4 regions of the Rhizobium sp. BK529 genome follow, and region 1 is predicted to be linked to each of the others. Evidence: predicted binding sites of a transcription regulator. Region 1 holds the regulator's gene; each other region holds the start of a gene.
The links. Region 1 encodes PhoB, which activates phosphate uptake and scavenging genes when phosphate is short. Its sites were predicted from a motif close to TGTCATNNANCTGTCAT; they were not measured.
Positions count from the first base shown of each region.

Region 2: FHX08_RS06890 (UDP-2,3-diacylglucosamine diphosphatase) is a predicted target of PhoB. The motif match lies at 3,518-3,534, and genes of this name have one in related genera.
Region 3: FHX08_RS16495 (DUF1045 domain-containing protein) is a predicted target of PhoB. The motif match lies at 2,326-2,342, and genes of this name have one in related genera.
Region 4: FHX08_RS15825 (TIGR03364 family FAD-dependent oxidoreductase) is a predicted target of PhoB. The motif match lies at 4,223-4,239, and genes of this name have one in related genera.

Region 1 is NZ_JACIAU010000001.1:2,920,352-2,927,848, reverse strand. It holds gene FHX08_RS14735 (substrate-binding domain-containing protein) at 1-510, shown strand, start outside; gene pstC (phosphate ABC transporter permease subunit PstC) at 677-2,158, shown strand; gene pstA (phosphate ABC transporter permease PstA) at 2,155-3,477, shown strand; gene pstB (phosphate ABC transporter ATP-binding protein PstB) at 3,492-4,307, shown strand; gene phoU (phosphate signaling complex protein PhoU) at 4,352-5,065, shown strand; gene phoB (phosphate regulon transcriptional regulator PhoB) at 5,294-5,977, shown strand; gene FHX08_RS14705 (pyrroline-5-carboxylate reductase) at 6,103-6,891, opposite strand; gene FHX08_RS14700 (GcrA family cell cycle regulator) at 7,191-7,497, opposite strand, start outside.
Region 2 is NZ_JACIAU010000001.1:1,345,595-1,353,091, reverse strand. It holds gene FHX08_RS06905 (ABC transporter permease) at 1-185, opposite strand, end outside; gene dgcA (N-acetyl-D-Glu racemase DgcA) at 286-1,269, shown strand; gene FHX08_RS06895 (MFS transporter) at 1,221-2,441, opposite strand; gene FHX08_RS06890 (UDP-2,3-diacylglucosamine diphosphatase) at 2,639-3,451, opposite strand; gene FHX08_RS06885 (NADP-dependent malic enzyme) at 3,701-6,025, shown strand; gene FHX08_RS06880 (ribonuclease H) at 6,056-6,589, opposite strand; gene FHX08_RS06875 (DUF2865 domain-containing protein) at 6,789-7,497, shown strand, end outside.
Region 3 is NZ_JACIAU010000001.1:3,279,814-3,287,310, reverse strand. It holds gene phnN (phosphonate metabolism protein/1,5-bisphosphokinase (PRPP-forming) PhnN) at 1-391, opposite strand, end outside; gene FHX08_RS16500 (alpha-D-ribose 1-methylphosphonate 5-triphosphate diphosphatase) at 388-1,527, opposite strand; gene FHX08_RS16495 (DUF1045 domain-containing protein) at 1,540-2,235, opposite strand; gene phnE (phosphonate ABC transporter, permease protein PhnE) at 2,374-3,720, opposite strand; gene phnE (phosphonate ABC transporter, permease protein PhnE) at 3,728-4,693, opposite strand; gene phnD (phosphonate ABC transporter substrate-binding protein) at 4,859-5,767, opposite strand; gene phnC (phosphonate ABC transporter ATP-binding protein) at 5,855-6,700, opposite strand; gene FHX08_RS16470 (DapH/DapD/GlmU-related protein) at 6,819-7,436, opposite strand; gene phnL (phosphonate C-P lyase system protein PhnL) at 7,433-7,497, opposite strand, start outside.
Region 4 is NZ_JACIAU010000001.1:3,152,606-3,160,102, forward strand. It holds gene FHX08_RS15805 (winged helix-turn-helix domain-containing protein) at 1-1,340, shown strand, start outside; gene FHX08_RS15810 (ParA family protein) at 1,547-2,266, shown strand; gene FHX08_RS15815 (2'-5' RNA ligase family protein) at 2,528-3,049, shown strand; gene FHX08_RS15820 (succinylglutamate desuccinylase/aspartoacylase family protein) at 3,118-4,179, shown strand; gene FHX08_RS15825 (TIGR03364 family FAD-dependent oxidoreductase) at 4,284-5,414, shown strand; gene phnX (phosphonoacetaldehyde hydrolase) at 5,411-6,190, shown strand; gene FHX08_RS15835 (ArsC family reductase) at 6,260-6,610, shown strand; gene ybaK (Cys-tRNA(Pro) deacylase) at 6,614-7,087, shown strand; gene FHX08_RS15845 (MarR family winged helix-turn-helix transcriptional regulator) at 7,088-7,497, opposite strand, start outside.

The DNA.
Region 1 (7,497 bases):
GGCACCCGCGAAGTCTTCGAACAGAACGTTCTGGCTGCCGGCTGCAAGGCTTCCGGCGCAACCGACGTTATCGCCAAGGAAATCTCCGACAAGGCTGCCCAGGCAAAGGCTTGCGTCGCAGTCCGCAAGGACGGCGCTGCCGTTGACATCGACGGCGACTATCCGGAAACGCTGGCACGCATCGCTGCCAACAAGACCGGCGTTGGCGTATTCGGCCTCTCCTTCTACGAAAACAATGCCGACAAGCTCAAAGTTGCGACCATGAGCGGCATCGTTCCGTCGACGGAAACCATCGCTAACGGCACCTACCCGGTTTCCCGCCCGTTGTTCTTCTACGTCAAGAAGGCACATCTCGGCGCCGTTCCGGGCCTGAAGGAATATGTCAACTTCTTCGTATCCGACCAGATGATCGGCCCTGACGGCCCGCTCGCCGAATACGGTCTCGTTGCTGCTCCGGATGCAGAGCGCGATGCGATCCGCAAGGACGTAGAGGCTGGCAAGACCATGTAATGAACTTTGCCGGCGCGGCGCTCGGGGGCGTCGCGCCGGCATCGCTTTATCCGTCCGGCCCAATGGGGTGCCGAGCGGGTGATTTCTTCTCCATGATGTCGAAGCCGATGGCATGCTCCTGGAGCTGCCGGGCTCTTTGGGGGCTGTGGGCCTGGGGACGTAACGAATGAGCACATCCATCATACTCTTGTGCCTGGTAGTGATCGGCGCCGTTGCCTATGTGGCTGCGCGCAGCCGCGCTATGGCCGTTTCCGGGGGCAGATCTGCTGCCCTGCATTCGCGGCCGGCCTATTATGGCGCCTATGCCGCGATCTGGGCTGTTCTGCCTTCCCTGATCGTTCTGTGTGTCTGGCTGGCCGTCAGCCCGGGCATTATCTCTTCCTCCGTTCGCGGCGCCTTTCCTGATGACGTGAAGGCGCAGCCGGCCGTCCAGCAGGATCTCGCCTACAGCATGGTCGCCACGGTTGCCCGCGGCATGAACCTGCTGACGCCGGATGAGCTTTCTTCGCTGTCTGGCAATCCTGCCGGCCTGCAGGCAAAGCTCAGCGAGAAGGGCGTACCGCTCGCCGGCGAGCCGCAGCCCTACATGATCGATGCCGCAAAAGCCCTGAACGCCGAGAGTATGACGAGTCGCGTCATCATGACGGCGATCGTGCTGCTCATTTCTGTTGCAGGCGCTTTCTACGCGCTGCGCTCCGTTGCTCCGCGTTTCCGCGCCCGCAACCGTGTCGAACGCGTCATGCTCTGGGCGCTCCTTGTCGCGTCCTCCATCGCCATTCTGACGACGATCGGCATCGTGCTTTCCATGCTGACGGAAGCGGGCCGCTTCTTTGCGGTCGTTCCCTTCGCCGACTTCTTCTTCGGCACGGTTTGGGATCCGCGTTTTGCCGGCGCCGGCGGCTCGTCTTTCGGCCAGTTCGGCCTGATCCCCTTGTTGCTCGGCACGCTCTATATCGGCCTGGTCGCCATGCTGGTCGCCGTGCCGGTAGGCCTCTTTGCCGCCATCTACATGGCTGAATATGCTTCTCCGAGGGTGCGCTCCATCTCGAAGCCGCTTCTCGAGGTGCTCGCCGGCATTCCGACGATCGTCTACGGCTTCTTCGCGCTCGTCACCGTCGGACCGTTCCTGCGTGATTTCTCGGCGCAGATCAGCGGTCTGCTGACCGGCAACTATACGAACTTCATCCAGGCACAGAGCGTCATCACCGCTGGTATCGTCATGGGCATCATGCTGATCCCTTACGTTTCCTCGCTGTCGGACGATATCATCACCGCAGTGCCGCGTGCCCTGCGCGACGGTTCGCTCGGTCTCGGCGCCACGCGCTCCGAAACCATCAAGAAGGTGGTTCTCCCGGCGGCCCTTCCGGGCATCGTCGGCGCTTTGCTGATGACGGCTTCCCGCGCCATCGGCGAAACCATGATCGTGGTGCTTGCCGCCGGTGTCGCCGCCCGCATTCAGCTCAATCCCTTCGAGCCGATGACGACGGTGACCGTCAAGATCGTCAACCAGCTGACCGGCGACCTCGAGTTCACGTCGCCGCAGACGCTGGTTGCCTTCGCACTTGGCATCACGCTGTTCTGCATCACGCTTTGCCTCAACATTTATGCGCTCTACATCGTGCGCAAATACCGGGAGCAGTACGAATGACGAATATTGTTTCCCCCGCCGCCGGCGTCACCGTGTCGAAGGCGCCTGCGCGTCGCGATATCGGCATCAAGCGCCGCTACGCTGCCGAGCGCCGGTTCCAGGCCTATGGCATCGCAGCCATCGCATTCGGCCTGATCTTCCTCTTCATTCTGCTTTGGACAGTCATCAGCAACGGCTATACGGCGTTCCAGCAGACGTCGATCACGCTGCCGATCGAGTTCGCCGAGAAGACGATTGACCCTGATAACAAGCGTGCGACCGACCCTTCGGTTCTGGTCGCCGCCAACTATCCGGTTCTGCTGCGTGACGCGATCGTCAAGCAGCTCGGCATCAATGCCTCGAGCCGTCCTGATGTGCGCGACGCAACCGCCATGCTGTCCAAGGGCGCGCCGATCCAGTTGCGCGACATGGTCGTTGCAGACCCGTCGATCATCGGCAAGACCGTCAATGTTACGGTGCTTGCAGATGCCAATATCGACAGCGCCAACAAAGGCCAGATCAATCTTTCGGTCGACGAGAAGAACCGCAAGGTCAACGACAAGCAGGTCGCCTGGATGAACGAACTGAAGGCGAGCGGCGCTCTCCACAAGCAGTTCAACACCGGCCTCTTCGTCAACGGCAATTCCAGCCGTCCGGAAGCCGCAGGTCTCGGCGTCGCCCTCATCGGCTCGCTCTACCTGATGCTGATCGTTCTCGTCCTTGCGCTGCCGATCGGCGTCGCCGCCTCGATCTACCTCGAGGAATTCGCGCCGAAGAACAGGCTCACGGACCTGATTGAGGTCAACATCAACAACCTCGCCGCGGTTCCCTCGATCGTCTACGGTCTGCTCGGCCTGTCGGTCTTCATCAACTTCGCCGGCCTGCCGCGTTCGGCGTCGCTCGTCGGTGGTCTGGTGCTGACGCTGATGACGCTGCCGACGATCATCATCGCGACGCGTGCAGCGCTCCGCGCCGTGCCGCCGTCGATCCGCTCGGCGGCGCTGGGCCTCGGCGCTTCGAAGATGCAGATGGTGTTCCACCATGTGCTGCCGCTCGCCATGCCCGGCATTCTGACCGGCACGATCATCGGCCTTGCCCACGCACTCGGCGAAACCGCGCCGCTGCTCCTGATCGGCATGGTCGCGTTCGTCGCCCAGGCGCCGACCACTCCGCTCGATCCCTCCACCGCACTTCCGGTTCAGGTCTACATGTGGGCCAACGAAGCCGAGCGCGCCTTCGTGGAAAGAACCTCGGGTGCCATCATCGTCCTGCTCCTGTTCCTGATCGTCATGAACATCGGAGCTATCCTCTTGCGTCGTCGCTTTGAGCGCCGCTGGTAAACGGAGTAGAGATCATGAACATGTTGACGGAAGCAGCAGTTGAGAAGGCGCTGGACCAGAAAATGAGCAACGTCCCGTATAAGATGATCGGTCAGGATGTCTCCGTTTATTACGGCGAAAAGCGCGCCCTTTTCGATGTCAATCTGAACATCCGCGAAAACACCGTGACCGCCCTGATCGGCCCGTCCGGCTGCGGCAAGTCTACCTTCCTTCGGTCGCTGAACCGCATGAACGACACGATCGACGGCTGCCGCGTGACCGGCAAGATCACGCTCGACAGCGACGACATCTACGATCCCGACATCGACGTCGTCGAACTCCGCGCCCGTGTCGGCATGGTGTTCCAGAAGCCGAACCCGTTCCCGAAGTCGATCTACGAAAACGTCTCGTATGGCCCGCGCATTCACGGCCTCGCCAAGTCCAAGGCAGACCTCGACCAGATCGTCGAGTCCAGCCTGCAGCGCGCCGGCCTCTGGAATGAAGTCAAGGATCGCGTGCATGAATCCGGCACCGGGCTTTCCGGCGGCCAGCAGCAGCGTCTGTGCATCGCACGCGCCGTCGCCGTCAGCCCGGAAGTCATCCTGATGGACGAGCCCTGCTCGGCGCTCGACCCGATCGCAACCGCCAAGGTCGAAGAGCTGATCCACGAGCTGCGTGAAAACTACACCATCGTCATCGTGACGCATTCCATGCAGCAGGCCGCGCGCGTATCACAGCGTACAGCCATGTTCCACCTCGGCAACCTGGTCGAGGAGAACGACACCGACAAGATGTTCACCAACCCGGACGATCCGCGTACCCAGGACTATATCATGGGCCGGTTCGGCTGAGTTTGGAGATGTGAAGCCTTCCCGATTTTCGAGGACAAAGCCCCATGGCATCGACACATATTTTCTCTGCTTACGATGACGACCTGAAGTTCCTGTCCCGGCGCATTGCCGAGATGGGCGGCCTTGCCGAACAGATGGGTGCCGACGCTGTTCGCGCGCTCGTCAACGGTGACACCGCGCTCGCACAGAAAGTCATCTCGGACGACGTGATCCTCGATCATGCCGAGCGCGAAATCAACGACAAGGCGATTGTCACGATCGCCCGTCGCCAGCCGATGGCCTCCGACCTTCGCGAGATCATGGGTTCGATCCGTATCGCCGCCGACCTCGAGCGCGTCGGCGATCTCGGCAAGAACACGGCCAAGCGTGTCATCGCCGTGCAGAGCACCGGCGTTCCGCGCAAGCTCGCCCGCGGTCTCGAGCATCTTTCCGAACTGGCGCTCGTCCAGCTCAAGGAAGTGCTCGACGTCTACACGACGCGTTCGGCCGACAAGGCAAAGTCGATCCGCGAGCGCGACGATGAAATCGACGCGATGTACACCTCGCTGTTCCGCGAACTCCTGACCTACATGATGGAAGATCCGCGCAACATCACGAGCTGCACGCATCTTCTCTTCTGCGCCAAGAACATCGAGCGCATCGGCGATCATGCGACCAACATCGCCGAGACGATCTACTACATGGCAACCGGTTCCCAGCCGGAGGGCGAGCGTCCGAAGGACGACAGCTCCAACACCGTCGGCGCAGTCACGGAGTAATCCGGACCTGCCCATTGCATGCGCGCCCTCGCCGGGGGCGCGCAGAAAGCATGTCGCGCAAAAGTGTGCAGCGGTTTTGCGATAACGACATGCGAAAAAAGCTTACAGCGCGGCAGCGGATCCGAAGGATCGCGACACGCTTTAGGTGCAGCCAATTCCGAGTTTCTGCATGGTCCCTTGTTTAAATCACCCCCGGTTTAAGGATCATGCATTAGGAGACTGACACGCATGATCCCAAGAGTTGCAGTTGTTGAAGATGAAGAGGCACTCAGCGTGCTTCTCCGCTACAACCTCGAAGCGGAAGGTTTCGAGGTGGATACGATCCTCCGTGGCGACGAGGCGGAAATCCGGCTTCAGGAGCGCACGCCGGACCTGCTCATCCTTGACTGGATGCTGCCGGGCGTTTCCGGCATCGAGCTCTGCCGCCGACTGCGCATGCGACCGGAGACCGAGCGCCTGCCGATCATCATGCTGACGGCACGCGGCGAGGAAAGCGAGCGCGTTCGCGGTCTCTCGACCGGCGCCGACGACTATGTCGTCAAGCCCTTCTCCACGCCGGAGCTTGTCGCCCGCGTCAAGGCGATGCTGCGCCGCGCCCGTCCCGAGGTTCTCTCCACCGTTCTGAAGTGTGGAGATATCGAGCTCGATCGCGAAACCCATCGCGTTCATCGCAAGAGCCGCGAAGTCCGCCTCGGTCCCACCGAATTCCGCCTGCTGGAATTCCTGATGTCATCGCCGGGCCGGGTCTTCTCCCGTTCCCAGCTTCTGGACGGCGTCTGGGGCCATGACATCTATGTGGACGAACGCACCGTCGACGTCCATGTCGGCCGCCTGCGCAAGGCGCTGAACTTCTCCAACATGCAGGACGTCATCCGCACCGTCCGCGGTGCGGGATATTCCATGGAAGCTTAATCCGAGTGATCGGAGGTCCAGACGGGTCGCCCGCTTGACGGGCGGCCTGTTTGTCTATGTGGAACTCCCAACTCCTAATGAAAGCCGACACCCAGCGCCGAAGCGAGCCTCGAAAGAACCTGCTTTTACAGGCGGATGCGCGCAAGAATTCGATCAAGAGCCTTTTGCAGAGCCGCCATGCCGCCGAACGCGCGAAAGTCTTCGAGCACCTGTTCATTCAATCCGCCCTTGGTCGAATGCTCACCGATGAGCTCGTCGAAACTCGCCATAGGTTTTGAACGGGCGGCATGGGCGAGGCCGGAAAACAATTGACGGAGGTAGGCGTCGCCAGACGGTCCCGAAAGCCCCTGGCTCTGCAGCCAGGTCGACGTCGCCTCAAGGATGCCGAAATAGCTGGCCATCAGGCAGCTCGCCACCGCGAGAAGTTCGAACTCAAGTTTGTTTTCAACCTGGATCGCCGTTCCGAGCGCCGAAAAGAGGGCGTGGGAAACTTCGTCGGGCGGGTAGATCGCAGTCGCCCCCTGAAGATCTGCGACGAACGGAAGTGGAATTGCCAGGCTTAGGCGAACCGGTGGATCGATCCACGCCAGCAGTTGATCCATTGGCGTGGCCGCGACAAAGCTGATGACATGGTGGCCCGGCCGAAATCGGAGCGAGCGGACGACCTCCTCGGCAATTTGCGGCCTCACGGCCAAAAATGCGAGATCGGAGCGGTCGAGGACATCCTGATTGCTTAAAGCGATCGACACATTCTCGTTTGCCGCCGCGAGACGGGCGGCGACGCCTGCGTTACGCGGTGACAGCACGATCGGTGTGTCGCGAAACGCTGTCTTGCCCAATCCGGTGACGACGGCCTCTGTAATCGTGCCCGTCCCGACGAATCCCATTGTCATGCGCTTCGGATCGATCTCCATTGGCACCCCTGAGCGACTGTTTGCGCCGTGCTACTCGACGAGAATACCGCATCTGGATCAGAAAATCGCGCTACAGCGCCATGACGACCGTTCCATGCCGGTCGAGGCTGAAACGCATCGGTGATGTTGGCCACATAAGTTCGCATTGTCAGGCATGGTGGAAGGCCGGCAGAGCTCGGCCTTCGAACGACCGTGGCCGGGAGCCGTTTTCCCGCGCTCCTGTGCCGGCTAAAAAAATCACCCCTCCGCGCATCGGCGAGGAGGGGTGACGGTACGTTTGGTCTGTTGGAGGTCGCCGATCAGGCGACCCGGACAGCCTTGCGGCGTTCGCTGACCGGCTGATAGGCGAGGCGCGCATGATAGTTGCAGTAGGGCGATGAATCCGGGGAGTCGCAGCCGCAGAAGTAGAAGTCGTCCTTCAGCGGGTCGCCGACCGGCCACTTGCAGGTGCGCTCTGTCAGCTCCGTCAGTCCGAGGCGACGGGAGATCGGCACGACCACGTTTGCGGCCGGCACGTAGTCCATCTCCTCGACGGTTTCGATCTCGATCTCTTCCTTCAGCATCGTTGCGCCCTGCTGGCGCGTCACGGTGCGGGTGGCGATGCGA
Region 2 (7,497 bases), 1.6 Mb from region 1:
TCGAGTGTGAGGTCGCCGCTATTGTTGCGCGCCAGCTTCTCGAAGTCCTGCAGGACGAGATGGATGGTGGCGCTGCGCCAGTTGCCTTCAAGATGCACATGCTGGGCCGAGCCCTCGGCTCGGTCGTCCACATGCAGCGAGGCGGCGTTGCGTTTCTCGGACTTCAAAATACTTGTGTCTTTCAGTGCTTGCAGCGACAGTTCCGACTCGCGAACACATCGTTCGTCGCCGGCGCGTTAATATACAGAACGAACGCGCAATTTCCATGCTCGCAGGAGAGCAAATATGCCGCGCCATCTTGATATCCAGATGAATTCATTCCCGATTGCGGGCACCTTTACCATTTCGCGGGGAGCCAAGACATCAGCCGAAGTCGCTACTTGCATCCTGACCGAATCAGGTACTACCGGACGCGGCGAATGCGTGCCCTATCGCCGCTATGGCGAGACGATGGAAAGCGTGGTCGCCCAGATCGAATCCGCCCGCCCGCTGATCGAAGCCGGCATCGCGCGTGCCGAACTACAGCACGCCATGCCCCCTGGCGCTGCTCGAAACGCCGTCGATTGCGCCCTCTGGGATCTCGAAGCCAAGCTGACGGGCAAGAGTGTTGCCTCCCGCCTCGATTTACGCCATTTGAAGCCTTTGACGACGGCCTATACGATCTCGCTCGGTGAACCCGACGTGATGGCAGCCGAGGCTCGCAAGCATGCGCAGCGGCCGTTGCTGAAGGTCAAGGTCGGTACGGGCGACGATGAAAGCCGCATCCGGGCGGTGCGTGAAGCCGCCCCGAACGCTGCCATCATCCTCGATGCCAATGAGGGCTGGCCGGAGCAGCGGCTGGAACATCATCTGCGGATCGCAGCCGAAACTAATATCGCGCTGGTCGAACAGCCGCTGCCGGCCGGCCGCGACGACATGCTGGCGGAGATTGCCCGTCATGTCCTCGTCTGCGCCGACGAGAGCGTGCATCACACCGGCGATCTGGCAAGCCTCGCCGATCGTTACGACGCCATCAACATCAAGCTAGACAAGACAGGCGGCTTGACCGAGGCGCTGGAAATGAAGGCCGAAGCCCAGCGGCTCGGCTTTTCGATCATGATCGGCTGCATGGTCGGCACCTCGCTTGCCATGGCGCCGGCCGTGCTTCTGGCGCAGGACGCCGATTTCGTCGATCTCGACGGCCCGCTTCTGCTCGCCCGCGATCGCGAGCCCGGACTGACCTATGCCGGCTCCCTCGTCTTCCCGCCCGAAGCCAGCCTCTGGGGCTGAAGATAATAGGCGATGATGACGAGGCTGAGCCCCAAGGCGGCAACGAGCGCCATGATGTAATAGCTGTAAAGGCCAAGGGCGGAATAAATATAGCCCGAGGCGATCGTCATCAGTCCCGAGGCCATGCCGATATAGAAGAAATAAGCGCCCTGGGCCGAGGCCTCCTGCGTTTCCTGTACGGTCGCCACGATGCGCCGCTGCACGCCCGTGTGCACGAAAGCATAGGTGAAGCCGTGCAGGCATTGCAGCGCAAAGAAACCGATGAAGCTCGTCTCCGTCGGGAAGAAGACCCAGCGGCAGATGCTGACGGCGCAGCCGAAACGGATCAGCGTCCAGGCATTGAAGCGACGATTGAGACGCCGTGACAGGAAGAAGACCGTCACCTCTGAGGCTACACCCGCACTCCAGAGAATACCGACCTCAGTGCCGGAAAAGCCGAGTTGATGCCAGTAGATCGAGGAAAAAGCGTTCAGCAGCGCATGGCTTGCCTGCTGGATCGACACACCGAGCAGCAAGAGAAGCAGATGCGGTTCGCGCAAGCCACTTCCTGTGGTCGCCGGCAGATTGATCGGCTGACCGCGCCGCCGCGTCGGCCCGATGCGTGGGCAGAAGATCGCCATCGTGATGGTCAGCAAGAAGCCGAAGATCATGACGGGCAGCACCATACCACCACCCCAGCGTCCGACCAGTTGGCCACCGATAAGCGTCGAGACAATGAAGGCGATCGAGCCCCAGACGCGCATGGAACCGTAATCGAGCCCCCAGCGCCGCACACCGGAAATCACGATCGATTCGACGACCGGCACATAGGGCGCGAAGGTCGCGCCCTGCAGCGCAAAGACGAACAGCACCGGCCAGAAGTTCGTCGTCCAGTAGAGCGCGATCGCCGTCACTAGCGACAGGATGCCCGACCACAGGAGCACATGCGCCCGCTCCTGCATCCGGTCGGCAAAAACCGCCACGATCGGCGCCACCAGAACGCGCACCACCATCGGCACGGCGAGGATGGTGCCAATCTGATGATCGTTGAACTGGTGAGTCGAAAGCCAGACGGGGAAGAAGGGCAGGACGATACCGTTGACCAGCAGCGGCGCGCTGTAGCAAAGCGCGCTGAGCAGCCGGAAGCGCGGCGGCGCTCCTTCACCCGTTAAGGGATTTTGTGCGGGAATCATGATGGACCTGAAGGAAACTCTGCGTTGCCTAACACATCCAATCAGACACGACTATGGCGAGAAATGGCCCGATCGAAACGATTCAAAAAATAAACCAAAACGATTTAAAAAATAAATAGGGCCTGTCGCCTGAGGGCAACGGGCTAAATTCCTGGTGTCCCGGCAGCAAGCCTGCCGGCACGGTACGCGCGCAATATTCAGGCAGCCTGCGGGGCGAGATCGCCCTCTTCAAGCAATTCCAGGGAGGTTGGTGCCGGCACGTTGCTGGTCAGCGCACGCCAGGTGATGAGTTCGAACGTGCCGTCTTCATGTTCGACGATGGCCGTGCAGCTTTCCACCCAGTCACCGGTGTTGATGTAGCGGATGCCTTCCATATCCTCGATCACGGCGTGATGGATATGGCCGCAGATGACACCGTCGGCACCGCTCTTGCGCGCTTCCTCGGCAACCACGCGCTGGAACTCGCCGATGAAGTTGACGGCATGTTTTACCTGCAGCTTGGCCCAGGCTGAGAAAGACCAGTAGGGCATGCCGAGACGGCGCCGCACGGCAGCGAGCACGATATTGATGCGGATCGCCATGTCATAGGCCCAGTCGCCGAGATAGGCGAGCAGACGCGCGTTACGCACGACGACGTCGAATTCGTCGCCATGCAGGATCAGGTACTTCTTGCCGTCTGCGCCATGGTGGACGATGCGGTCGACGACTTCGATGCCGCCGAAATGCGTGCCGGGAAAGGCGCGCAGGAATTCGTCGTGATTGCCGGGAATATAGACGACGCGGGTACCCTTGCGTGCCTTGCGCAGCAGCTTCTGGACCACATCGTTGCAGACCTGCGGCCAGTACCAGCTGCGCTTGAGGCGCCAGCCATCGACGATATCGCCGACGAGGTAGATCGTCTCCGCCTCGTGATATCTGAGAAAATCGAGCAAGAAATCCGCCTTGGCGGCCTTCGAGCCCAGATGCACATCGGAAATGAAGAGGGTGCGGAAGCGCCGGGGTTCCATCATGTCTGTCACAAGCCTTTCCGCTCGTGTCCCATCGTTCTTCGTCTGGCTTTCCAAAATCAGACTCGTGTATCAGGAAGATGACAAAGGGCAGGAAAGCCCTGCAAGACCGCTCGATCCAACAGCCAATGTCAGCTCGCCGTTACCATGTGATCAAAAAGTTCCACTGCGGCCATTTCCGTACTGTCCAGGCCGGTCGATTGATGTATGGAGGAGTCTTCAAAAGACTTCGAAGGACGATTGGAAGCGGCTATGGATCACCAGGATAAATCCCAGGAAAAGGCCAAGACGGAAAAGGATCTGGCCGGCGGAAGCCTCGACGATCAGGCTCTTTTCTTCCACCGCTATCCGCGCCCCGGCAAGCTGGAAATCCAGGCGACCAAGCCGCTCGGCAACCAGCGCGATCTGGCGCTTGCCTATTCCCCCGGCGTCGCCGCCCCCTGCCTCGCCATCCGCGACAATCCTGAAACTGCGGCCGATTATACATCTCGCGCCAACCTCGTCGCCGTGATCTCCAACGGCACGGCCGTGCTCGGTCTCGGCAATATCGGCCCGCTTGCCTCCAAACCCGTCATGGAAGGCAAGGCTGTTCTCTTTAAGAAATTCGCCAATATCGACGTCTTCGACATCGAAGTGGATGCCACCGACGTCGACCAGATGGTCGCCACCGTCGCTTCGTTGGAGCCGACCTTCGGCGGCATCAATCTCGAAGACATCAAGGCGCCGGAATGCTTCCGCATCGAGAAGCAGCTGCGCGAGAAGATGAAGATCCCGGTCTTCCATGACGACCAGCATGGCACCGCCATCATCGTCGCTGCTGCAATCCTCAACGGTCTCGAACTGGCCGGCAAGAAGATCGACGAGGTCAAGATCGTCGCCTCGGGCGCCGGCGCTGCGGCGCTCGCCTGCCTCAACCTTCTGGTGACGCTCGGCGCCAAGCGCGAAAACATCTGGGTTCACGATCTCGAGGGCCTCGTCTATGAAGGCCGCGTCGAACTGATGGACGAATGGAAGGCCATTTACGCCCAGAAGAGCGTCACGCGCACGCTCGCCGAAAATATCGGCGGAGCCGATGTTTTCCTCGGCCTTTCCGCCGCTGGCGTCTTGAAGCCGGAACTCCTGGCGCAGATGGCTGAAAAGCCGCTCATCATGGCGCTCGCCAACCCGACGCCCGAAATTATGCCGGATCTCGCCCGCGCCGCGCGCCCGGATGCGATGATCTGCACCGGCCGTTCCGATTTTCCGAACCAGGTCAACAACGTCCTCTGCTTCCCCTATATTTTCAGGGGCGCGCTGGACTGTGGTGCCGAGACGATCAACGAGGAAATGAAGATGGCGGCTGTGCGCGCCATCGCAGCGCTCGCCCGCGAGGAGCCGTCCGACGTTGCCGCCCGCGCCTATTCCGGCGAGACACCGGTTTTTGGTCCCGATTATCTCATCCCCTCGCCCTTCGATCCGCGCCTGATCCTGCGCATCGCACCTGCCGTCGCCAGGGCTGCGGCCGAAAGTGGCGTGGCGCGTCGCCCGATTGCCGATTTCGACGCTTATCTCGACCAGCTGAATCGCTTCGTTTTCCGCTCCGGCTTCGTGATGAAGCCAATCTTCACGGCGGCCAAGGTGGCCGAGCGTAAACGCGTGATCTTCTCCGAAGGTGAAGACGAGCGTGTGCTGCGCGCCGCCCAGGTGCTGCTCGAGGAAGGCATTGCCGAGCCGATCATCATCGGCCGTCCGCAGGTCATCGAGACCCGCCTGAAGCGCTACGGCTTGCGCATCCGCCCGCTTTCGGATTTCGATGTCATCAATCCCGAGGACGATCCGCGCTTCCGCGAATATGTCGATCTTTATTTTTCGCTGGTCGGCCGCCGCGGCGTCATCCCGGAAGCCGCCCGCACCATCGTGCGCACCAATACGACGGTCATCGGGGCCTTGGCGCTGAAGCGTGGCGAAGCTGACGCATTGATATGCGGCCTCGAAGGGCGCTATGAAAAGCATCTCCGCGATGTACGCCAGATCATCGGCAAGCGTCCCAATGTACGTGATTTCTCAGCACTCAGCCTGATGATCTCGCAGCGCGGTGCCACCTTCTTCACCGATACCTACGTGACTTTCAACCCGACGGCGGAAGAGATCGCCGAGGCGACAGTTCTGGCAGCGGAGGAAATCAAGCGCTTCGGCATCACCCCGCGTGCGGCCCTCGTCTCGCATTCGAATTTCGGCTCACGCGAATCCGAAAGCGCCACAAAGATGCGCCATGCGCTGCAGTTGGTGCGCGAGACGGCGCCTGATCTCGAAGTCGATGGCGAAATGCACGGCGAGAGCGCGATCTCCGAGGATCTGCGCCGCCGCGTCATGCCGCACACCACGCTGGATGGTGAAGCCAACCTGCTGGTCTTCCCGAACCTCGATGCCGCCAATATTACGCTCGGCGTGGTGAAGTCGATGACAGATGGGCTGCATGTTGGCCCGATCTTGCTCGGCGCGGCACTGCCGGCACATATTCTGGCGCCGTCCGTTACCTCGCGCGGTGTGGTCAATATGGCAGCTCTGGCTGTCGTAGAAGCTTCACAGCCGGCCTAAGCCGCCTGCAGAGCGTTCGCATCCATTGGATCAGGCACGCCGTAGCGATCGGCGTCCCTGATCCGACAGTTCATCGGCGCGTTCGTTGCCGGCGACGCCGGAATGGCCCTTGCACCAGGCAATGCTGATCTGCGGATTTTGTAATAGCTCGATATCGACGGCTTGCCAGAGTTCGGCATCGGCGACCACCCGGTTTCTGGCATTGCCGCCAGGGTTGCTCTTCTTCCAGCCATTGTTCTTCCAGATCGGGCGCCAGTGATTGCTGCCTTCGACAGCGTAGACTGAATCGGACCATATAACTGCTGCCTCGCCCGCTGCCGTGCAGTTGATCCAGATTGCTGCCTTCAGCACCGCGGTTAGTTCCATCGCGTTATTGGCAGAATTCTCAGCGCCGCCGAAACCCGAAGCGATTTCCACGCCATCGCGATACGCGACGAAGGCCCAGCCACCGTGCCAGGAACGCGGCTCGAAACAACCGTCCACGAAAACGTGAAGGCCGTCCCGGGTTTGCGGCATTTCCGATGTCGTTTCAGGAAGTGGGATGTTGTCAGAAAAACTTGTCATGTCAGGCGGTTATCTATTAAGGAGCTCCCGCGTAACTGCGCAAGAGATGGAAGTGGAAGCATCAGACTTGCTGGATAACATCGCGAAAATGCGATAGGAATGACTCCGGGGTTATTAAGGGAAATACGCTAGGATAGTGCTCGGCGAACTGAAGCCGCAATTCGCCAATGGATGCCTTTTCTCATTCCGGAACGACGTCGTGAAGCGCCGAAACCTGTATCTCGTCTTCTTTCTGGCATTCGCGGCTCCTGCAGCCGCTGAGACCAATGCGATCTGCGAGGATCTGCGCGGGCGCCTTGCCGACCTGCCGCAATCGATCGGCAATGGTAATGGGGCTGAGATGCGCCAATATGCAGGTGCGCTTGCCGAACAGAATCTCGAACTGCGCAAGGTACGCAGCGACCTGCGCCGATATGGCTGCACCTCCGGCAGCATGGTTGTGGTCGGTGGCGAGAATGCCGGCTTCTGCAGCGAGCTCGAACAATCCGAAGCCAAGATGGTGGACAATATCCGCTACCTGCAGGACCGCCGCAACGAGCTGCGCGACTCCGGTGCCGATCCGGCCCGCGAAGGCCTTTTGGCCGCCCTTGAGGATAATGGCTGCAACAGCGACAGCTTTAGCGAACCCGTACAGGGTGATGCCTATGCGCCTGCTCCCTCCATCGAGGAACAGGCCATGCGCGGCGATACCTTCATCCCGCTTGGCGGCGGCGAGCGGTACGGCTTGCCGCGCGCAGAAATGCTTTCTCCGGTCAGCACCATTTGCGTGCGCACCTGCGACGGCGGCTTCTTCCCGATCAGCAACAATGCGACCTCGGTCGATTTCGGCCGCGATGCCGCAACCTGCTCAAAGATGTGCCCCGGCGTGGAGACGGAGCTTTATTATCGTGACATTTCGAGCGGCGATG
Region 3 (7,497 bases), 360 kb from region 1:
TGATGACCTTCAGCCGCGGGAAGGCGGCCTGGAAGCGGTGCAGCGCCGAGCGCGAGCCGTTGGCGACGACGATGTGGCCCTTGGCGAGCGACACGGAGACCTCAGCCGGGATCCCATATTTCAGGCCATGCGCCTCCCACCAGACGGCGAAGGAGCCGGCCTGCTCCATCGATGCGAATCCGGCATCCGAAACGGCGAGATGATCTTCTCCGCCGGCATCGCCATGGCGGGTGATGACGCGGCGGACGAAATGCACGTCCTCACGGTGGTCGAAATGCCGGGCGGCCAGGTTCATCAGCGTGTCCTTGCCGGCGCCGCTCGGGCCGACGACGACGACCATGATGCCATGTTCGGCGCCAGCGCCTGGATGGGGTTCGTGCGACATCGTCATGCGACCCGGCGCCCTTCTCGCCACACCGAACGCGTCACCGGCACGCCATGCGAACGATGGACGCGGACGAGATCGGCCCGCAATCCGGTTTCGATGCGGCCGCGGTCATTGAGGCTGACGGTACGCGCCGGCGTTGCCGTCACCATCGCGATCGCTTTCGGTAGCGTTATACCTTCAATTTCATCGGCAAGGATGAAGGGCGCATGCAGCAGGCTTAGTGGCACATAGTCGGAAGACAGCACGTCGAGCACGCCGAGCTGCGCCAGGTCGCGGGCGGCGATATTGCCGGAATGCGATTTGCCGCGCACGATGTTCGGCGCGCCCATGAGCACGCTCATGCCGTTTTCATGCGACAGCCTGGCTGCGTCGATGCTGGTCGGGAACTCGGCAAGGCGAACGCCGTTTTCTATCGCTTCGTCGACATGGGCGGATGTAGCATCGTCGTGACTTGCGACAGTGATGCCGCGTTCGGCGCAGACCTTTGAAATCGCCTCCCGGTTCGGCGTCGAATTGCGGTCGGATTCGGCGATGCGACGGGCGCAGAAACGGGCGAACTCCTCGTCGGAAAGGCCGCGCTTCTTCTGATAGTAAAAGATGTACTGATCCATCGTCTGGAACTGACGCTGACCGGGCGCGTGGTCCATCAACGAGACGAGACGCACATAAGGATCGTTCTCGAAATCAGCGAAATGTTGCAGCACGTTGTCGGCAGAAACCTCGCAGCGCAGATGGAGGAGGTGTTCGGCACGCAGGCGGCCTTCCTTTTCGGCCGACTGGATGGCGTCGGCCATTTCGCGCATCTCGCCATGTTCGAAGCCGCCGTCTTCATCGGCGCCCATGCGCAGGCAGTCGAAGACCGTGGTGATGCCCGAGGTAACGATCTGCGCGTCGTGTGCCTGGACTGCTGCCGTCTTGTTCCAGCGGATGCCCGGACGCGGCGAATAGTGGCCTTCCAGATGGTCCGTATGAAGCTCGACGAGACCTGGGATGATGTAATCGCCCTCGAAATCTTCGCCGGCTATGGACTTGCCTTCCGAAATGTCGGCAATCCTGCCGTCGCGAATGAGAATGGAGCCCGAAAGAATATCATCCTCGAGAATGATGCGGGCATTTGAAAGAACGGTTTCTTTGCTCATGTCAGAAAACTTTCAGCTTCTGGCGCCAGCGAGAGGCAGCCATGTGTGGACTTTGAAGGGTGCGCCGCGAGCCTCTTCGCTAAAGACGGCAAGGCCGGAAATACGAAGCGGCCTGCCAGTGAAATCCGCGAAACGCTCTGTCAGAATCGTCTTCATCACCTCGGCGCGCTCGTCCGGCACCGGGCCGGTCAGGGTCATGTGGAAGCGGAAGTCGTCCATGACGTAAGGATAGCCCCAGCGCAGGAGATTGCTGCGCTGGCTTTCGCTCAGCCTTTCCGGTTTGCGCCTGAGAATATCGGCCTCAGAGAGCGCCGCCCGAAAGGGCTCGAAGGACTTTACCACCGTTGCCGCAAAATCCTGAAGCGGCTGATGCAGCGAGCCCGGCACGAGCGCGAAAAAGTGACCGAGCTGCCCCAGCACCAGCTCCGGAATGTCGAAGGCCGGCGTCTTGGCGGCAAAATCCTCGACGACCGTCATCAGGTCCTTTTCGGTTACGGAAGAGGCAAGCTCGAAGGGCGCCTTGATGGTCGCATGGAAGCCGTAACGGCGCGGATCAGCCGTCAGCTCAAACTGTTCGTCAGCCGGCAATGTCTCATGACCGGGCGCAGGATAGGTCTCCCCGGTAAAGGCATTGCGGCCAAGCCAGACGGAGGCGGCACCCGTCAGGGGATCATCCTTAGACGGCGAAAAATAGAGAGCGTAGCGCAAAGCTTTTATCCTGGAGATCGTCCGCACGGGGAGCGTAATGTGCAGTGATTTGGCGGCGAACCGCAAGCAGGCTCCGGCTAAAAGATTTCCATGACAGAATGATGATGACGGCAGTGCCGTCATCATCATTTGCTGGAGTTAGTGACCAGCCTTGGTGCCCATCAGGCGGTGACGCAGCGCGTTCGATGCGGCGTCGAACAGAAAGACGACAATCAGGATCAGGATGACCATGTAGGCGACGTTTTCCCAGTTGGAATTGGTGCGCATGGCTTCCCAGAGCTTGAGGCCGATACCGCCGGCGCCGACGGCACCGATGATCGTCGCGCCCCGCACGTTCGATTCCCACTGATAGAGCGTCTGGCTGACGATGACTGGAACGATCTGTGGTATGATACCGTAACGATGCACCAGCACGGTCGAGGCGCCCGTCGACTTCACGCCTTCGCGCGGTTTGTTGTCGATGTTTTCGAGACCTTCCGAGTAGAGCTTGCCAAGTGTGCCTGTCTCCGTGAGGAAGATGGCGCCGGAACCGGCGAGCGGGCCGGGGCCGAAGGCGCGCGTCAGGAAGAGCGCCCAGATCAGCATGTCGACGGAACGCAGGAAATCGAAGAAGCGCTTCAAAGCCTGATTGAGGAACCTGTTCGGCGTGATGTTGCGCGCCGCCATGAAGGCGAGCGGGAAGGCGGCGATCGAACCGAGCAGCGTGCCAAGGAAGGCCATGACGATCGTCTGGAACAGCTTGGTCCAGACATCGCCATGCTGCCACGCGCTGTTGTTCCAGATATTGTCGAAGGCGAGCGACAGGTTCGATTGGTCGGGATGGATGCGCGGGCCTGACACGATGAGGCTGATGACTTCGCTGACCGGTTTGTCGAAGAAAGGCGACTGTGTGTCGAAGACGAAGTTCGCCCAGCCGATGAAGCGCTTGCGCACCTTCACGCGGTCGACGGAAATGCTGACATCACCGGCAAAGCCGAGATCGGCAAGCACGTTATCGTCATAGACTGTCATCCAGCTCGGCACTGGACCGACGACTTTCGGCGCGCCGCTGGAAACGTCGATCGGCACCGTGATGCCCCGAGCGACGATCGTCGTCTGGCTCTTGCTGACGGTCACCGTGCGGCCGCTGCCGCTGACGAGAACCGTGATGCTGCCATCGGCATTGCTCTTCACCCAGTCTGGATGCGGATCGTCGCCGAGCGGCGAGAAACGTGGATAGCGCGTCTGGATCGTGCCATCGTCCTGGATACGGAATTCCGGCTGTACGTCATAGCTGATCCACTGGCTCATATAGATGCCGAAGCGCTCCCAATGCGCTTCGGCGACGAGTTTCGGCAGATCGAAGAACCAGACGGCATAGATGCCGTAGAGGATCGTGGCAAGGACGATGAGGAGACCGCCGAAACGCTGACGGAAGGATCGGTGAAAATACTCCGGATAGCGCGCTTCGATCTCATGCATGCGGTTTGCGTCGATGACCGTCATGGCAGCCTCAATGTTGCAGGAGGAAGGCATGTTCGCCGACGAGTCGGCGGCGCAGCCAGGCGGAGAACTGGTCGACAGCGACGATCGTCACGAAGAGCAGCAGCACCAGAGCCATGGTCTTTGCGCCGAAGCCGCGGGAAATGGAGAGCTTGAGCTCTTCACCGATACCGCCGCCGCCGACGGCACCGATGATGGTTGAAGCGCGCACGTTGATCTCGAGACGCAGCAGCGCATAGGACGCATAGTTCGGCATGACCTGCGGCAGCGCGGCAAAGCGCACCCGCTCCAGCCAGTTCGCGCCGACGGCCCGCATACCCTCGTCCGGTTTCATGTCGATGTTTTCGGCGACTTCGTAGAAAAGCTTGCCGAGCGCGCCGATCGTATGAAGCGTGATGGCAATGATGGCGGCCACCGGGCCGATCGAAAGGATCGCCGAAAACAGACCGGCGATGACGATCTCCGGGAAGGCGCGCAGGAATTCCATGATGCGCTTAGTGAAAATGCGTAGCGGCCAGTTCTTCGTCAGATTGCAGGCAGCAAAGAAGCTGAGCGGAACGGCGAAGATGAAGGCGATGATGGTCGAGACAAGCGCGATATTGATCGTGATGATCATCAGCTCGAAATATTCAGGGATATAGAAGCTGCCCCAGACATAGACACGACCGTTGGCGAAGTTGAACTCCTCGCCCCCCTTGTCATTCGGGCTCGCAATATCGAAAAGCGCGCGCCAGACGTCGGTCCAGTCTTTCGGGATAAGCCAGCTCAGGAAGTCGAAAAGATGCGGCAGGCGGTCGAAGAAGTGACCGGCATTGCTTTCGTCGGCAAAGCGCACGGAGCTTACGAAGGCGACGATGAGGATCACCAAGCCAAGGGCGGTATAGAAACGCCGCTTGGCGATCATCTTGTCCCAAGCGGTGGCGATTTCCTTTGTGCTCTGCATCGGCACATGCGGCTGTATATCGGCAATAGTCATGAACGCCTCGCCTACTGCATAGGTCCTTAAATCGGGGTCGATTTAAGGATGAAATTATGCAGCAATTTAAAGTGTTAAAGCGCCCTTTGCGCGTCTGACGCACGGCGCTATAGTCACAAGAAAATGGGCGGCCGTTGCCGGCCGCCCCGTACATGAGTGGCGTAATCAGCCGCCGATAGCAGCCTTACGAACTTCTACAACGGCATTGTAGAAGTCGTGCTTGACCGGGGCGTAGCCCTTGTAATCGCCGCCTTCGACAGCAGCGAAGCACTTGTGGTCCTTCTCCGGCAGGGCTGTGAAGAAGGCGGTGAGCTTCTTCTGCCACTCTTCGCCGAGAGCGTTGCGAACGACGAGCGGGCCGTTCGGGATCAGCGGCGAACGCCATACTTCAACGAGCTTGTTCGGATCGACGGCGCCCTTGTCGACTTCCTTGCGGAAGGTACCGGAGGTGTAGCCATCCTTGAAGTCGCCGATGCCCGAGCTGTCATCAACGGCAACATCGACCTTGCCGTCATAAGCAGCGAGCAGGTTGTTTTCGTGACCGCCGTTGAACTGCGTCGAAGCGAAGAACTTGTCGTTCGGCATACCGGTGTCCTTCGGGATCTGCGTCAGCGGGACGAGATAGCCCGAGGTGGAGTCCGGATCTGCGTAGCCGAGCTTCTTGCCCTTGGCGTCCTTGATGGTCTTGATGCCGGAGGACTTCAGAGCGAGACCGATCGAATAGTAGCCGGTCGAACCGTCCTTCTGCTGCGTCGTCAGGATCGGCGTAACAGCCTTGGGATCCTTCAGGTAAACCGATGCGTAGCCGGAAGCGCCGAGTTCGGCGAAGTCGAGCGTGCCGCCGAGCAGGCCCTGGATGACGCCGTCATAATCGGCGGCCGGGAAGAGCGAAACCTTCTCGAAGCCGAATTCCTGCTTCAGGTGGTCTGCAAGGCAGGCGTAGTTGCGCAGGCGGTCGGTTTCGTTTTCGCCGCCAAGGATGCCGACGCGGAATTCCTTGAGGTCAGCGGCATTGGCAGCGCCAGCTGCGAGCGACAGGATCGCCGTTGCAGCAAAAAGTGCTTTCTTCAACATGGGGTCTCTCCTGAATGGCCGGGGGTCCGGTCGTTTGTTACGAAGAAATGTGCCCTTGACGCGGGCGTTCGATCGCGGCCGTCCCTCTCACAGACCGGCCAGCGCCAGCGGTTGGTCGCCGGCGGATTGGTTTTCCGCTCCACCCGGAGCGATGTTGATTGCGGTCGACGTCATCGTCTCGTCGATGCCGGCGCCGTCCTTGTCCGTGCCGTAGATTTCCTTGACGGCCTCGGTAGTCAGTTCGGAAGGCTTGCCGTCGAAGACGACGCGGCCGCCTGCCATGCCGACGATGCGTTCGCAGTAGTTGCGGGCCGTATCGAGCGTGTGCAGGTTGGTTATGACGGTGATGCCCTCGCGCTCATTGATGTCACGCAGAGCGTCCATGACGATCTTGGCGTTCAGCGGGTCGAGTGAGGCGATCGGTTCGTCGGCAAGAACCATTTTCGGGTTCTGCATCAGCGCGCGGGCGATCGCCACGCGCTGCTGCTGACCGCCCGAAAGCGTGCCGGCCGCCTGCAGCGCGGTCTGCTCGATGCCGAGGCGTTCGAGCGCGGCGATGGCCTGGATACGTTCCTCACGGCCGAAGACGTTGAGCAGGCTCAGCATCGTCGAGCGGTGGTTCAGACGCCCGAGCATGACGTTGGTGAGAACGTCGAGGCGCGGCACGAGGTTGAACTGCTGGAAAATCATCGCGCAGTCGCGCTGCCAGTTGCGCAGCGCCTTGCCGTGAAGGCCGGAAACCTCGACACCCCCGAAGTGGATGGTGCCGGAGGAGGGTTCCTGCAGGCGGTTGATCATGCGCAGCAGGGTGGACTTGCCGGCGCCGGAGCGGCCGATGATGCCGACCATTTGGCCCTGGGGAATGTCCAGCGTTACGGAATCGACAGCGAGCTTCTTTCCGAAACGGCGTGTGACATTCTTCAGCTCGAACATCATGCTCTTCCTTCGTATTTCAGGCTTGTTTAAGGGATCGCATTAGTCCCGCTTCATGAAGCTCGCATGTCAGTTTTGTGTAAGTCCTGTCACAAAACTCCGCGTCGCGGCATTCAGCTCACCCGCCGTAGCGGGAGAGGAAATCTTCGGCCTCAAGCGCCCGGAAATCCGCCAGTGCATCGCGCAAGCGAGCATGGTCCCAGTCCCACCAGGCAAGCCTGTCCATGCGCTCGCCGACCTCCTTTGGGAAACGTTCCCGGATGAGCTTGGCCGGCACGCCGCCGACGATCGTGTAGGGAGCGACGTCTTTGGAGACGACGGCGCCAGCACCGATGACCGCACCATTGCCGACCGTGACGCCGGGCAGGATCGTCGCGCCATGGCCGATCCAGACATCATTGCCGATCACGACGCGGTTCGAGCGGCGCCATTCGAAGAATTCCGTCTCCATGTCGGCATCCGGCCAATAGTCGACGGCGCGGTAGGTGAAGTGATGCAGCGTCGCGCGCCAGGTCGGATGGTTGGTGGCATTGATGCGCACCGCGGCGGCAATGTTGACGAACTTGCCGATCGTCGCGCACCAGATGGAGCCGTCCTGCATGATGTAGGAATAGTCGCCAAACTCCACCTCACTGATGCGGCAGCGCTCGGAGACTTCTGTATAGCGGCCGAAGGTCGACTTGGAGACGGAGGCGGTCGCGTGGACATAGGGTTCGATGCCCAGATTGCGGCTCATGCTGCGATTGCCTTTCGGGGAGAGAATTGCTGAACGTCGAGAATGCGGTCGGCAGCTGCCT
Region 4 (7,497 bases), 230 kb from region 1:
ATCTTACGGTGCAGATTGCAGCGTTACGCCGCGTACTCGAGCGGGGTAATGGTGTTGGCTGGATCGAGACGCTGCCGCGCCGCGGCTATCGCTATATCGGCCCACCGGTGGCACGCGCGAACGAAGCGGCACCGTCGATCGCCTTGCCGGTTCCCGAGAAACCGTCGATCGCTGTGCTGCCATTCTCGAATTTGAGCGGTGAGCCGGAACAGGACTATTTCATCGATGGGATGGTCGATGACATCATTACCGGCTTGTCGCGCATCAACTGGCTATTTGTCATCGCGCGAAACTCAAGTTTTGCCTACAAAGGTCGGATGGTGGACGTGAAGCAGGTCGGGCGCGAGCTCGGCGTGCGCTACGTGCTCGAAGGCAGCGCCCGTAAGCTGCTTGATCGTGTGCGCATCACCGGCCAGTTGATCGATGCGTCAACAGGAGCGCATGTGTGGGCCGAGCGATATGACCATAGGTCTGATGACATTTTCGCCCTTCAGGATGAAGTCGCCTTGTCGGTTGTCGGCGCCATAGCGCCGAGCCTGCGTCGTGCCGAAGTCAACAGGGTCAAGCGGAAACGGCCCGATAGCCTCGATGCCTACGACCTGGTGCTTCGGGCTCAGCCCGACGTCGATTCAGGGATGCCGGATCAGGTCACGCAGGCGCTCTCGCTACTCGAACGCGCCATCGATCTCGATCCCGCTTATGCGCTGGCGCATGGCAACGCGGCGATGTGCCACCACTGCCTCTTCCTTCGCGCCGGCTTGCAGGAGATCAACCGTGCCGCTTCAATCCGCCACGCGCGCTTGGCCATTATTCATGGACAGGACGACGCGCTTGCATTGACCTGGGCCGGATTTTCCATCGGCATGGATGGGCACGATCGCACCGCCGCATTCATAGCATTGGAAGCTGCACTCGCCATCAGTCCGTCATCCGCGCTGACGTACATCCTCGGCAGCGTCATCCTCGGGTGGGGCGGAGAAGCCGAGCGCGCGATAGAATGGAGCGAGCGGGGTGTACGGCTCAGCCCGTTCGATTCTTGGGCCTGGGCCGCTTTTGACGCACAGGCGATGGGTCATTTCCGCTGCGGCCGCTACGAAGAAGCGGCGCGTGCGGCTTATCGGTCGGTTCAGGCCAATCCTGCGCATAGCATCACTTATGTGCAGTTGAGTGCGGCGCTCGTCAAACTTGGGCGGCTTGAGGAGGCCAGGTCGGCAGCGGCCAGGGTGCTGGAACTGCACCCCGCGTTTCGCTACAGCCGCCAATTTCTGGGCGTGAACTGTGCTCCTGAGCTTGCGGCACCTCTTGGCGATGCTCTGCGAGCAGCCGGTTTGCCGGAGTAGCTGGGATTGAACCGGTCCGAGGGACCCTACCGCCCGCCAATTAATTGCACACAAAAATCAACCTCGGACATCGGGCTAAAACAGCGCCACGCAAGGTTGCTGTTTGACCTTTTCGCCTCATCACTGCGAAAGACGCCGTTCCTTAAAGCTCGAGACGCGCCTCTTGCAGGATGACCGCCGCCAAACACTTCAACCCGAGGTAATCGATGCCAACACTTACATTTGCGAATACGAAAGGAGGGGCCGGCAAGACGACGGTCGCTCTCGTTCTTGCCACAGAATTGGCTCGCCGTGGCCATCGCGTTTCCGTTCTGGACGCGGATCCGCAGCAGTGGGCCAGCCGCTGGCATCGTCTGTCCGGTGAAGCAGCCGAATTCGCCGTCATCAACAATGTCGCAGAAGAGACGATCGAACAGCAGATCAAGGACCTCAAGAAGCACAGCGGTTATATCATCGTCGATCTGCCGGCAGGCATGAGCCCGCTGATGGCGAAGGCTATCGGCTTTTCCGATCACGTGATGGTTCCGGTGCAGGGTTGCGCAATGGATGCCGTCGGCGGCGCCCAAGTGTTGGAGATCATGAAGCAGCTTGCTGCTCAGCATAATATCCGCATCCCGCACTCAGTCGTGCTGACCCGCATCAGCTCGATCATCACCACCCGCGCGCTGCTCGCCGTCAGGGGCTTGCTGGCGCAGCAGCAGGTGAACGTGGTCAACACGGCACTGGTCGAGCGCGCCGCGTATCGCGACATGTTCGTTTCCGGCGGCAGCCTCTATACGATGGATCCATCCCGCGTCAGCAATCTCGACAAGGCGCAGGAGAATGCCCGCATGCTGACAGATGACATTCTTCGTCTCGTGCCGCCGAAGGCAGCACGCGCCAGGTCAGCCAAGAAGGTGACTGAAGCCGTCAAGGATGCTGCTTGAGGCGCGCATTCATCGGTTGATGCGAAGTCAGCAACGGCTGCCTCTGGGCAGCCGTTGCTGTTCTAATCGTAACTTTCATGACTAATGTTCCTGTTTTGTTCTTGACGAGAATTGCAACTCTGATAAGCTCCTCCTTGTAAAACAAGGAGGCGGGCGATGTAGTCCGTAGTTCGAATGCCTCACTTTCCACTCGATCCGAATGGCTCAGATCCCCGGAAGAAATCCAGCCCAGCCGGCGAACCTCACCACAGGCTTTTCTTCATGCTTCGCCCGACTACTGAAGCTGCAGACGAAGCGCTGGAGATCGCTCAAACCTACCGAACAATCCATTCCCTGATCAGCCCAATCCGGCCTCGTGAGCTGCTCCACATAACGCTCAATGGCGTTGGCGCCTATCGAAAGCTTCCACAGGATATCGTGTTCGGCGCGGAACAGATCGCTGCGACAGTGTGCGCCCGGCCGTTCGATCTTGTGCTCGATGAAGTCATGAGCTTCCGCCACCAGGGCAAATCGCAAGCCTTCGTCATCTGCAGCAGGCAGGAAAACGAGGAGCTGACGGACCTTCGCCGCCAGATCCAGGAAGGCTTGTACCAGGCTGGATTGCCCTACAACCTCGGCGGCCACCTGACGCCGCACATGACGCTGCTCTATGATCGCAAGACCATTCTGCCCGAAAAGCTCAGCCGGCCGGTGCAGTGGAATATCCGGGAGTTCCTGCTGATCCACAGTATCTATGGAAAGAGCGAGCATAATGTACTTGGCCGCTGGCCGCTGCTAGGCTGATCCAAGCTTGCGCCGCGGGTGGGGAGTCGCATAAAACTCCCACCCAATATGCAATGCGGAGCAAGACAGTGGACGTTTCAGAGATCATCATCCCCGGCGATACGCCCGGCATCGAATGGCGGTTACCGGTCATCCGTTTCAAGGGGAGCGATCCTGCTGCCCCCAAAGTCTATATCCAGGCCGCATTGCACGCCAACGAGTTGCCGGGGACGGCGCTGGCGCATTTTTTCTGCGGCAAGTTACGGCAAGCCGAGAGCGAGGGCCGGATCGCCGGTGATATCACGGTCGTGCCGCAGGCAAATCCAATCGGAGCGGCGCAATCGCATTTCGGCGAGCTGCAAGGCAGGTTCGATCTCGGTTCGAGGACCAATTTCAACCGCGACTTTCCGCTGATTGCCGTCGGTGATCGCGCAGAGCTGGTCGACGAACTTGATAAGTGCTCAGCCGCCAATCGTCTGAAGCGGCAGCTGATCCACATGGCATTAGGCGCCGATCTGGTGCTCGACCTGCATTGTGACGATGAATCGTTGCAATATGCCTATATCGACGAAGCCTTCTGGCCGGAAGCGGCAGACCTTGCGACCGCGCTCGACATGGAGGCGGTGCTGCTTTCGGATGGCGAAAGCTCCGCCTTCGAGGAAGCTGTCGGCTTTGCCTGGAAGTACGAGGTACCGGGCGAGCGCAAAGCCAAGCTTCCGGGCAAGCTGTCGGTGACGGTGGAACTGCGCGGCCGGCGCGATGTCTATCCCGACATGGCCGCGAAAGATGCCGAAGGCCTGCTGCAGTTCCTGATAGGACGCGGTGTCGTCGGTGGCAGGGCGGCGGGAGATGCGGCCTTCTCCGGGCCGGCCGTACCGCTCGACAATGTTGAAATCATACGCGCGCCGGAGGGCGGCACCGTGCTCTTCCATCGCAATATCGGCGAGCATGTCGCGGAAGGAGACCTTCTGGCGACGATCGTTACCCGACCCGGGTTTGTGGAAGGCGATATCGACATCAGGGCGCCGCAGGACGGGTTGCTGCTGACCCGCATTTCCGACCGGCTCGTGCGCCGGCGCGGCGACCTGATGAAGATTGCGGCCGACCGGCCAAGCAAGGCAGCGCGAAAGGCCGGTACGCTGGAAGACTGAACCGGCGTTCTTTTCTACACGCGAATGTAAGGCTCCGCGCAACTGTCACACAGGCTTCAAGAAAATCCGCCAAGCCGTTGCAGACATGTTGCGAAGGAGCTTTCATGGCGCATTACGATATTGCGATTGTCGGCGCGGGCATTGTCGGGCTGGCGCATGCGCTGGCGGCGGCAAAACGCAGCAAGCGCGTAGTGGTCATCGACCGTGACGCACAGGCAAACGGTGCTTCGGTGCGCAATTTCGGCTTTGTGACTGTGACCGGCCAGCAAGCCGGTGACTGCTGGGACAAGGCACGGCGCGCTTGCGATATCTGGGCCGAGATTGTCGACGATGCCGGCATCGATGTCCTGCAGCGCGGACTGCTACTTGCAGCAAGGCTCGACGAATCCGAAGCTGTGATCGACGCGTTCCTGCGCACCGCGATGGGCGAGAGTTGCGAAAGACTAACAGTCGACGAGGCACGGCGGCTGGTGCCGGCGCTGCGGCCGGAGGCGGCGCGTTTCACGCTTTACAGCCCGCATGAGCTGCGCGTGGAATCCCGCACGGCCATTCCGCTGCTCGCTCGCTATCTCGAAGCCAAATATGGCATCGAGTTCCGCCGCTCGACGGCGGTGAGCGCCGCGGAACCACCGCGGATCGAGACTTCAGCCGGCCTGATCGAAGCAGAGACTGTGGTTGTCTGCCCCGGCGATGATTTCAAGAGCCTATTTGCTGACCGGATTGCTGCCTATAACCTGACACGCTGCAAGCTGCAGATGATGCGTGTCGTGCCGGCTCAGCGGGTCTCGCTCAGCACGGCCGTCATGTCCGATCTCGGGCTCGGGCGTTATCTCGGTTATGCTGAACTACCTGAAGCGACAGCATTGAAGGCGCGGCTCGACCGTGAGTTCAAGCCGGAGCGGGAAAATGGCATCCACCTCATCGTTACGCAATCGGAGGATGGCTCGCTGATCGTCGGCGACAGCCACCATTATTCCGAAACGCCCGACCCATTCGGTCTCGAGCGGGTCGACCGGCTGACCCTTGACGAGATGGACGCCGTGCTCAATCTGCCGGGACGCTTCATTACCGAGCGCTGGATCGGCACGTATGCCTCTGCACCGGACCGCTGGCGCTTCACGGACAAGCCTTCCGACGCATTGCGCATCGTCGTCGTCACGGCTGGCTGCGGTGCTTCGACCGCTTTCGGCATCGGCGAGGAAACCATCGAGGATCTTTTCGGGAGCGCAGCATGACTCAATTCAAGGCAGTGGTCTTCGACTGGGCCGGAACGATGATCGACTTCGGCTCTTTCGCGCCGATGGGCGCTTTTGTTGAAACGTTCGCCAAATTTGGCGTCGAGGTGACGATCGCCGATGCGCGCAAGCCAATGGGGCTTCCGAAGCGCGCGCATATTGCCGCGATGCTCGCCGAGCCGCATATCGCCGCCTGCTGGCAGGCGGCACAGGGTGCGCTTCCCGACGAGGCAGCAATCGATAAAGTGTATGAGCTCTTCGTGCCGCTGAACGAGTCTGTCGTGGCCGATTACTGCACGCTCGTGCCTGGCGCGATCAAGACGATCGAGTATCTGCGTGAGCGGCAGATGAGGATCGGCTCGACCACCGGTTACACGCGCTCGATCATGGAACGGGTATTGCCGCTCGCCGCCGCGCAGGGTTACGCGCCTGACAATCTCATCTGCGCCGACGACCTACCACTCGGCCGGCCTACACCGATCGGCATGTATAAGTGCTTCCTCGACCTGATGGTCTATCCGGCTTCCGCCGTCATCAAGGTTGATGACACCGAGCCCGGCATTGCCGAAGGCGCTGCCGCCGGCTGCGTCACAGTTGGCCTGACGCTCTCCGGCAACGAGGCCGGCCTGACGCCTGATGAGGTGGATGCGCTTTCGCCTGAGGCACGCGCCGAGCTGCACAAGCGGATCGGCGATAAGCTGATTGCAGTCGGGGCCGACTACATAATCGAGACGGTAGCCGATCTGCCGGCGCTCATCGAAGAGCTCGAGGGATAAGAACCAGACGGCGTTTGCAGCGCTCATCCGGCGTGTTATCTCGCTGACCAAACAGGGAGACTCACCGGCATGGCCGTTACCATTTACGGTATCAAGAACTGCGACACGATGAAGAAGGCCCGTAGCTGGCTGGATGGCCACGACGTCGCTTATGATTTTCACGATTACAAGGCGGTCGGCATTGACCGTGCGCATCTGGAACGCTGGATCGACGAGGCCGGGTGGGAAACAGTGCTGAACCGCGCTGGCACCACGTTCCGCAATCTGTCGGATGCGGCGCGCGAAGATCTCGATCGGGAAAAGGCAATCGCCCTGATGCTCGACCAGCCGTCGATGATCAGGCGGCCGGTGCTGGAAACCGGCGGCAAGCTGCTGATCGGCTTCAAGCCCGAAATTTACGCACAGACGTTCAAGGGCTGAGCCATGTCCAAAACCACGCGCGCGACCCAGGTTCTTGCACAGACGGGCGTCATCTTTACGCTTCATACCTATGATTATGATCCGAACGCCGAGCGTGTCGGGCTGCAGGCGGCGGAGGCGCTCGGTGAGGATCCGCATCGCGTGCTCAAGACGCTGATGGCGGAGGTGGATGGAAAGCCGGTCTGCGTTGTCGTGCCGTCTGACCGCGAGGTCAGCATGAAGAAACTCGCCAGTGCCTTTCGCGGCAAATCCGCCAATATGATGAAGCCAGCCGATGCCGAGCGGCTGACGGGCTATCATGTCGGTGGCATCAGCCCATTCGGACAGAAGAAGATCGTGCCGACGGCGATCGAGGAAACCGCACTCGCCGAGCCGCTGGTCTACATCAATGGCGGGCAGCGCGGATTGCAGGTTCGGCTCGATCCGAAAGAGGCGTTGAAGGCACTGAAGGCCACTACTGCGCCACTGATCGCCTGATCAGAGGAAGCGATCCAAAAGGCCGGCAAGCATCTTCGCCTCGCCTTCGGCAAGCTTGCAGCCGACGTGTGTTTCGATCGCTTTGCCATAGACGGTCCACATTCGCTCCCGAAGCTGCCGCCCAGCATCAGTGATCACCACCCAGCGGCCGCGCCCATCCTGTTCAAAGACCTCGCGACCGACCAGACCCTCTTTTTCCAGCCGATCGATCAAGCGGGAAAGATTATACTGTGCCAACAGCGTCCGCTCCTCGATCTCATAGGGGCGCAGCCTGCCGGATTGCGAGCGCGCCAGTTCCCAAAGCACGTCATACCATGCAAGCGGCGGCATGCCGGCCGCCTTCAGATCGGCTTCGATCAGGCCAAGCAGCCGCTCGCGGGCGCGCATGAGGCGCGTCCAGGCAGAGACAA